2 regions of the Companilactobacillus halodurans genome follow, and region 1 is predicted to be linked to the other one. Evidence: riboswitches for the same ligand, from Rfam matches in the RefSeq annotation. Region 1 holds a riboswitch; the other holds the start of a gene.
The links. A riboswitch is a leader RNA that binds a small molecule or an ion and turns the genes downstream of it on or off. The one in region 1 is predicted to bind fluoride.
Positions count from the first base shown of each region.

Region 2: another riboswitch for fluoride. It lies ahead of eno (phosphopyruvate hydratase); the one in region 1 lies ahead of FHL05_RS06835 (MutS-related protein).

Region 1 is NZ_VDFO01000022.1:499-5,333, forward strand. Features, by position in the region: gene FHL05_RS06830 (MutS-related protein) at 1-1,220, opposite strand, end outside; gene FHL05_RS06835 (MutS-related protein) at 1,217-2,749, opposite strand; fluoride riboswitch at 2,797-2,860, opposite strand; gene FHL05_RS06840 (histidine phosphatase family protein) at 2,997-3,653, shown strand; gene FHL05_RS06845 (DHH family phosphoesterase) at 3,709-4,659, opposite strand; gene FHL05_RS06850 (metallophosphoesterase family protein) at 4,704-4,835, opposite strand, start outside.
Region 2 is NZ_VDFO01000038.1:370-5,204, reverse strand. Features, by position in the region: gene FHL05_RS09720 (HAD-IC family P-type ATPase) at 1-1,735, opposite strand, end outside; gene eno (phosphopyruvate hydratase) at 1,749-3,029, opposite strand; fluoride riboswitch at 3,100-3,165, opposite strand; gene FHL05_RS09710 (FAD-dependent oxidoreductase) at 3,807-4,835, opposite strand, start outside.

The sequences.
Region 1 (4,835 bases):
GATTCATTCATCAGAATCAAAGTTTTGTCGTGAATAGCTTGGACAATGTTAGACATTCGCAAGAGTTCATTGTCTAACTTGCCACTAGTTAAGCCAGTATCTTCTTCACGTTTGAAGTGGGTAAAGATTTCATCGAATAAAGGAGCTTGAAAACTATCGGCAAAGACATACATTCCCGAATCCATCATCAATTGAGCTTGTCCCAAGCTTCTTAAAGTAGTTGTTTTGCCACCTTGATTAGTTCCCGAAATAATAACAAGTTTTAAATCGTTGCCCGACAAATCATTACCGACCACTTTAGTATCATCATCGGCACTGACGAGTAAAACGACATTCTTCAAGCCAGTTACTCGTGTATTTGCGGCAACCTTTGGGTAGGTGAGGTTGATTTTTGAAAGGGATCTTTGCAAACGTACGGTTCCAATTAAAAAGCCAACTTGAAATTTTAATTCGTTAAAAAACTTTTCTAATTCGTATTTTGTATTAACGACTTTAGTAGCTAAATTGAAATCTGCGATATTGTCGTAATGGCCAAGGGCGTTGCTGCTGTCATCGTCACGCTCAGCAATAACGAATTTGGCCTCTCTTTTTTCAAAATGTGTTTTGACAGAATCCATCATGCCACTGAATTTGCCGGTCTTCTTAGTAAAATCTAAATCAGAGACATCGCTGCCAAAGTTTTTATTCAATTTGACTGGGAAGCTATAAGTATTATTAGTGACGATGATATCAATCAATTCGTGCATTTGAGCCAATGATTGTTTAGAAAAGACTTTATCCAAACGTTTGAAAAAATTAATGAAATTGTCTGATTCCCAATCGGTATCATTGAAGGCTTTGACCTCATCGAGATAATTCAAGTAAATGTCGATTTGGCGGGCGAAGCTGTGCAATTTATAAGAAGCAGAACCGGAATCTAAAGTCCAAAATTCACTCCGGACGGTTTTGATAGTCTCAAGGATTAATTGGTACAAGTCGTGAATTTCTTGAGGATGATTTACAGCATCTTGGACAGCAGCCTGGCGATAAACGATATCTGATTCCGTTTTTAAGGGCGTGAACCAAATTTTTAAGATTGTTTGTTTCAGAAATTTATCATGGTCAGACATAGTTTCTAAAATTGGCTGCAATTCTAAGTCTTCAACGACATTCTCTTGTAGATCAGTTAATTTGAATTCCGACAAATCTAAGTCGTCAGGTGAAATCAATGTAGTTTTCATTGTGATAGCTTCCCTTCGATATTATCTTGGCTCAGGTGATATTTATTCAACAAAATATCGGTGTAAGCTTTGCCATTCAGTTCCTCAGGAATGACTTTAAAAGTTCTTTTGGCGTCAGCTGTTACTTGGCTCATCAGGGGTTGAACTTGTGGCAAGGTTCCTAAAGATTCCAAAAAAGTAACATAAATCCCGCTAGCATGTCGTTTATCAAGTTCTTTAACAACTCTGGTACCAAGTTTTGTTGCATCTTCTTCAGAAGTAGAGGAGAACAATTCATTGAGGATAACGAAACTATTCTGGTCGACTTTTTGAATGATCTGGTGGATTCGCTCAACGTCAGTTTCCAAAAGACCGCTGAGTTTGTTGCTGGATTCTTGGCGATCGAAATGGGTGAAGATTGACTGGCGAGTTCTGATTTTGGCCGAGGTTCCAGCAATCGCAATGCCTAATCTAGCTAGGTAAAAAATTTGTCCGACCATGCGGGCGTAAGTAGTTTTACCCCCTTGATTGGGACCAGAAATGACTAAGAAAGGTTTTTTCGGATTGATTTCTACTTGATTAGTAACAATTGTTTGCGTGGAAGTGAATTGCTTGAGCGCTAAACCAAAGTCAAAACTGTTATCGATACGTTTGCTGCCAGATTTAACTAGTATAGGAAGCGTGAAAGCGAGATGGCCAATTTTTTCAACCGTTAGTTCAGCTTTTTGCCAAGCTAAAAAGAAGGTCAGCTCTTTAACGATTTTTTCAATCAATTCATCATGATAAGTAGCATATTTTTGATAGAATTGGTTCATTTCTGCAAATTGGTCAGGATACAACTTGACTAACTCGGTGATGATTGAGACTTGCAGGTTGTTCATATTGTAAGAGCCATAAATGTCGTCCATCTTCACTGGTTTGGTGAGGTCCTTTTGATGATTGAAGATTGGAGTAAAAATCTCTTCAAAACGACTATCCATGCTTTCTTTGGGTTCGGGAGAAGCTTCAACAGTTACATTGCGGCCATTGAGATACAACCGATAATAAATATCGTTGAAATCATGATTGATGTTTTTGATATCTTTTTTGATTGCCAAGATTTTTTCGGAATTTTCATATTCTTCTAGGTAGTCGATAAATTTAACCAGGCCTTTGGAATCAAGCGATAGGTCTTGTAAGTTAAGAATTAAAGAATGAATCGCATTTAATTCGTCATCTAAAATGTTGACTAATTTATGCTCGCGATAAGCTTGAGGATATAGTTTGTGAATTTCTTCGTGTTCTTTCATGGAATAAAGCATTTGTTTCGTGAAGTCTTCAAAATCGTGATAGATATCTTCATTTTGAAAGTCTTTAAAAGTTTCCTGACGGTAACGGATTTCTTCGTCATCGATTAATGGTTGATGATTAAATTCAGAAATATCGAAGCCAGTCAGTTGGTTAACTTGTAAAAAGAGGTCATCGAGGTTCAAATCTTGAAAAATGGGATCATCATTGGGTAATAATTCCGCTGGTTTATTGGTATTCGTAAATAATAAGCTGTTAAACATAAAGCCATACCTCCAAATTTTGGGATAAAAAAAGACGCCTGCCTCAAATAAAGGTAGACGTCGTCAAATTCAAATTGAATTTTTGCGGTGAACGTCATCACCGACTCTCTCTGGAATTATAATATTACTTATTTTGTTTTCCAGCAATAATTTAGGTCTTGTTTTCTAAAAACCTAACAATTGTCTTTTAAGTTGGACAAGCCTACAATTTTACTTATATAGACAGATTCAATGGGAGTTGATAGCTATGAATATTTACTTCATCCGTCATGGAGAAACATATTTTAATCATCTCAGGAAAATGCAGGGATGGTCGGATACTCCATTAACCAAAGCGGGTCATGAAGAGGCCTATCGCATGGGAAGAACCTTGAAAAATTTAGGAGAACTCTCAGATACGATTTATTGCAGCGATATGAACCGGTCCGTCCAGACTGTTACGGAATTGAATAATGGCGCCAAAGCAGCCGGCGGGAAAACTTTTAAAATGGTCACGATGCCTGAATTGCGTGAACAATTCTATGGCAGTTTTGAAGGCCAGTCCAAAAAAGAAACTTATCAAAAAATTATCGGTAAGTCAGTTGAAGAAACTTTTAAGGAATTGTCTGCTAATGAAATTCAAGATAAAATTGCTAAATTAGATCCAGCCAATTTGGCTGAAACTAGCAGCGAGTTTTGGGCACGTTTTGCTAAAGGAATTGAAAAAATCGATCAAGCAGAAAAAAAGCCCGTCATAGTCGTCACGCACAGCGCAATCCTGACCGCTTTAGTCGATACTTATGCTCATGATATGTTGAGTCAAATTGAACCTAATAATTTGTCTTTAACTAAGATTCATCTCGAGGGCGATAAGTTTGAGCCACATGTCGTTTACTACAACCAAAAGGTTGAACAAAACATTTAAATAATACAAAAAATAGGTGATTTCTAAGAAAACATTTCTTGAAATCACCTATTTTTTAATGTGAATTTTCTTTTTCTTTGTTTAAAGCATCCATATCTTTAATCAAAGCTTTGACTTGTTCCATGCTACCAACATAAGCACCGGAGGCTAAAGGATGGCCGCCACCGCCAAATTTTTCAGCAACTCCGTTGATTGAAACGGTCTTGGAACGCAAATTAACTCGAAAACGATTGGTGTCTTCTTCACTTACAACAATCCAGTTGTGGACTTTAGTAATGCGTCCAATCAAAGGCACGACGTGATCTAATTCGCCAGCATCTAAGTGGAAATCTTCCAAGGTATCTTTTCGAATCACGATATATCCAAAACCAGAAGGAGTAATCTTGAGGTTATTTAGGATATAGGCTTCTAGTCGAGCCACTTGAAGAGACATTTCGTCTTCATGCAAGCTGATGTCGGAAATATCGATGCCAGTTTTTGCTAATTGGGCGGCAATCATCAAGGTTCGATAAGTCGTTTCAGCGTATAAGAAACGATTCGTATCGCCGATGACACCAGAATAGAGACTATAAGCACTTTGTTTCGAGATTTTTAGCGGTGCTAATTTATCAGCTAGAGTGTAAATCATTTCAGCACAACTAGAATAGTCTTCATCGACCCAATTCAAATCACCAAAAGGATCAACATTGGGATGATGGTCAATTTTAATCAATTTAGCAGCTTTTTTATAATCGCCATTGTTGTCGATTCGGGGCACGTTGGCAGTGTCTACGGTGATAACGAGTGCATCTTGATAAGCTTGGCTGGGAATCGTCTGCATTTTACCGATCCAATCGAGGACGGGTAAATCAATTCCAGTTATATAGATATTTTTTTGAGGATATGCATCTCTTAAAATCGTGGCCAAACCAGTTTGTGAACCGACAGCATCAGGGTCGGGATTTTGATGTCTGAGAATGATGATGGTCTTATATTTTTCGATATCTTTTAAAATTTCATCAATCATAGGCTTTTCTCCTCAACTTTTTGATATTTTTTTAACATTAACGTTTATTTCTTAGCTAAGTCAATCAAGAAGTCCTTAGCTTTTTGACGATAATTGTTCTCTGAATTGATTTTTTCCAATATGTCTTTGTCGTGAGTTGAAGCATGACCAGTTGTTAGTAGCTTTTGATAAAGCGA
Region 2 (4,835 bases), on a different contig from region 1:
AAGCTAACTGAGCTGTTCGTGCTAGTTTTGTAATCAACCAAGTCATCATTCGCTGATATACTCGATGCCCTGATTCAACTAATTCCGTGATTCCCATTAAAGATGGTGCCGTTAAAATGATTCTGGCTGCCATTTTAGAAATATCGGTAGCTGAATCAATTGCTATTCCGACATCCGCTTGTTTTAATGCTGGAGCATCATTGATACCATCGCCAGTCATCCCGACGACATGACCTTGATTTTGCAAAGACTTAACGATTTTGAATTTATCCTTTGGATAAACATTAGCAAAACCATCAAACTCTAAGGGATTATTTAAAGCATCATTAACGGTTCCAATTGGTTTACTCAAACCAACATTTTTAGCAATTGCACTTGCTGTAGATGCTGTATCGCCAGTTACCATTAGGATTCTTACGCCTTGCTCTTTTAATGCAGCAATCGTTTGTGGCATATCATCCTTTACTTGATCCTTAAATGTCAATAATCCGATTACTTCTTGATTGACTGCTAAGACTAAGACTTGTAATCCCAACGAAGCTTGCTTTTCAATTTGCCTTAAAGCTTTATCATCTAAATCACCTTTAACCGGTGAACCCAAAAAGACTTCATCGCCATTTTTAAGAACCGCCTTAGCCCCCTTTAATTTTGGATCAAAGGAAACTTGTTCTTTAACAATTAATTTAGAAATATTTTTGTCTTTGGCAGCTTTTAAAATAGCTTGGTCTAAGGGATTAACGCTGCTAGTTTTGACAGTTGCTAAAGCATACTGCAATAAATATGACTCAGCTACCCCATTTAAACTTATCAAATTATCTAATCTAGGTTCATTTTTAGTGATGGTCCCAGTTTTATCCATCAATAGGACATCCATTGACCCGGCTTCTTGAATTCCAGTTAAACCACTGACTAGAATACCCTTTTTAGATAAGATACCTGCTTCCAAAGAATTAGCCACGGCAAAACTTGATGGCATAGAGATTGGAATCGTAGCGACAAACAAGATTACCAAAAATGGCAATAATGTTAGAAACGGAGTCTGACGAACTAGAGCTGCAATAGTTAAGATTACCGCTAAAACGATATCTAGATAGGCTAAATATTTAACCACCGTAAACAGCAAATTCTCCAATCTACCAGGAGCTTCATTGGTTCTCACTAATTCAGTAGTTTTGCCAAGACTGCTTTCTTTGCCAATCTTCTGAACTAAAACATCAGCGCTGCCTTCAATCACAGTCGACCCAGAATACAGCCCATCGCCTTCAATTTTCGTAATAGCGCTGGTTTCACCGGTTACAACTGCCTGATTAACCAAAATAGTTCCCGCGACTATTTTACAGTCTGCGGGAACTATTGATCCTACCGACAAGTGTATTAAATCATCTGGAACCAACTCACGACTAGAAATCTTTTGCCATTTGCCATCTCGAAAGACACTTGTATAAGCAATCAATTTCGAATCTAACTCCCCAATGGATTGAGCAGCTCGATTCTCTTGAATCGCCCCATCAATTGCTGAAAACAAGAGTAAAGCAAAGATAAATCCAACCTGAATGTAGTTGCCTAATAACAATTCAATGATTAAAGCCAACTCGATAATATAAGGAATCGGTCCAATCAAACGTTTGCCAATCAAACTGAGAAAAGTTTTTTTGATTTTTGGAGTCTCATTAAAACCGCTCTCTTGTCTGATTTTTGTTACATCTTGTGTAGTAAGACCATATTTTTCTTTCATGATTATGTGTTAATTAGTCAAAGTCGACATCATTAGGGAAGTGTGCTAAATTGGCTTCCTTGCCTAACTCTTCCTCGATTCTCAATAGTTGATTGTACTTAGCCAAACGTTCACCACGAGCTGGAGCACCTGATTTCAATTGTTCAGCGTGCATAGCAACTGTAAAGTCAGCCAAGAATGAATCTTCAGTTTCACCTGAACGGTGAGACATCATTGTTGTGTAGCCATTCTTTCTAGCAACACGGATAGCTTCCATAGTTTCTGTAACAGTACCGATTTGATTCAATTTGATTAAGAAACTGTTTGCCATACCCTTCTTGATAGCTTTTCTGAAGAGTGCAGGATTTGTACATACGTTATCATCAGTAACAATTTGAACACGATTGCCATTCTTTTGAGTAAATTTAGCAAAATTATCCCAATCATTTTCGCCAAATGGATCTTCCATTGAAACAATAGCTGGATATTTATCTAATAGTCCTTCATAATATGTGCCCATTTCGTCAGCTGAACGTTTTTCACCTTCGAATAAGTATGAACCGTCATCTTGAGCGAAACTTGATGCAGCAGCATCAAAGGCAATACCAATTTCTTCGCCAGGAACATAACCGGCATCTTTAATAGCACAGTTTAATTCATCAATAGCAGCTTCACTTGATGGAAGGTCTGGAGCAAATCCACCTTCATCGCCAAGTCCTGTTTGATAGCCTTCTTTTTCAAGGTTTTTCTTTAGTTGATGGTAAACATTAACGATTTTTTCAAATCCATCTCTAAAGGTTGTGCGCTTGATTGGAGTAATCAAGAATTCTTGCATATCAATACCATTGTCAGCATGTTCTCCACCGTTGATAACATTGTGGAATGTTTGTGGCAATTCAAGATCGACACCACCTAAGTAGCGGTATACTGGAATCTTTTCACTATTTGCTGCAGCACGGACATTGGCAATTGAAACACCGAGAATTGCATTGGCACCTAATTTTGCCTTATTAGGAGTGCCATCAAGATCAATCATCATTTGATCGATGTGAGCTTGGTTGAATGGATCTGCACCCTTTAGTTTATCGTTGATTAAAGTATTAACATTGTTGACAGCCTTTAAAACACCTTTTCCGTCAAGTCTGTCTCCACCGTCACGCAATTCAACGGCTTCATTGTCACCAGTTGATTTACCTGATGGAACACTTGCACGACCTAAGACACCATTTGAAAGTAAAACATCTGCTTCAACGGTTGGGTTACCACGTGAATCGAATACTTCCCTAGCTTTTACGTTCTCAATTGTTACTGTCATATAAATACTCCCTTCTTAATCATAAAAAAAGACGACTACCTCAAATAATTCCCCCAGTATTAGGTGGTTATCTAAAGTAGACGTCATCAATCACAATTAAGTAATATTTTCGGCGAACGTCATCGCCATTCGAACGACTTCATAGTAATATACTTTCTCTGTTTAAACAAGCATAAAACTTAATTTTAGTCGCTATTTATTTGATTGTGAAATATTTTGAACAAAAGAAATTAATGATTTTTTGAGAGAGAATATTGAGCAACTGCTATAGACCGCTATTTATCAACATTTCTGACAGATATCCTCATGAGCGTTTCTTTTGTGAAATCAAGCATTCCTTGCTATACTGTCTTTGTACCAAATAAGAAATCGCTAACATAGAGGAAGGAGGGGCTAACATAGCAACTTTGTTAAAATCCAAGGTAAGCATAGGTTTGCAAAGTCTGTTTTTTGCCTCCCGTATAGAAAATTACAAAAATCTATGACTAGATGCTTATTTTAGATTAGTGATTGATTTGCTAGTAACTCCCAATTACGATTGATAGGAATAAGACTCATTTCTTAAGTTTACTCAACTCAACATTGATAGACAGACCATAATAATCTCCCTAAATTCGTTAGATACCCCATCATCTGACGGAAAAAACAGTTAATTTCCTACTCCTATCACAAATCAAATCACCAAAAAAAGGACCAGTTGAGTTTTCCCCGTCAACTGGTCCTTTTAGTATACATTTTGTAAATTTTCAATTCGTCTACCTAAACAAATTTATTTAGTTAGGCTTTTTTAGTCTCTTTTTCTTTTGCCTCTTTAGCAATAGCTTGTTGAGCTACTAAATTCAAATAATTAAACGGATTATCATAATTTGGTTGGAAAAGCATATCGACAAAAGCTAAGTCATCAATCGTATTCTCATTTTGAATACAAATTGAAATAGCATTGGCTGATTGTGCAATTTCATGTTTACTAAAGAGCTGAGCCCCAAGGACTTTACGCGTATCTTTATCATAAACGAGATAAATCGTCAGCAAGTCGGTCGTAGGCATATAGTCAGGACGATAGTTATCAGAATAAATTACTCGATCAGCGTTGATACCACTAGCCAAAGCTTTCTTCAAAGTTAATCCGGTCTCAGCTAAAGTATAACCAAATATCTCCATAGCCGTCGTTGCTTGAGTTCCCATGTATCTACGAATGTCGCCAAAAACATTAATACCGGCCAAGGTTCCTTGACGAACGGCACTACTTGCTAGCGGAATATACTTCATTTCACCAGTTGGATTGAACTTAACGACACAGGAATCTCCAGCTGCATAAATATCAGGATCAGAAGTTTGCATATAATCATTAATAATGATGGCTCCATATCCATTCATTTGAACCTGACCTCGTAATAAATCAGTATTGGCAAAAAATCCGGTACAGACGATAACTAAATCGGCTTTATAAGCATGTCCCGCTTTAGTCTTGATGGTTAATTGATCTCCATCAACAATTTCTGAAACACGTTCGCCTAATTGAACTTTTACATTGTGTTCCTTTAACTTATTGATAATCGTATCCGATAATGGTTTATCGACATAATTATTCAAAATTTGGTCTCTAGATTGAATCAATGTTACATCGTGGACAGTATTGGCGTAACTTTCAGCTAACTCAACGCCAACATAACCTGCACCAACAATAGCAATGCTAGGATAATTCAAAGCTGATTCATAAATTTTTTTTGCTTGTTCATAACTCTTGCACAAAAGGACTCGCTTATTGTCCATGCCGCCGATTGGAGGAATCCCTACCTCTGAACC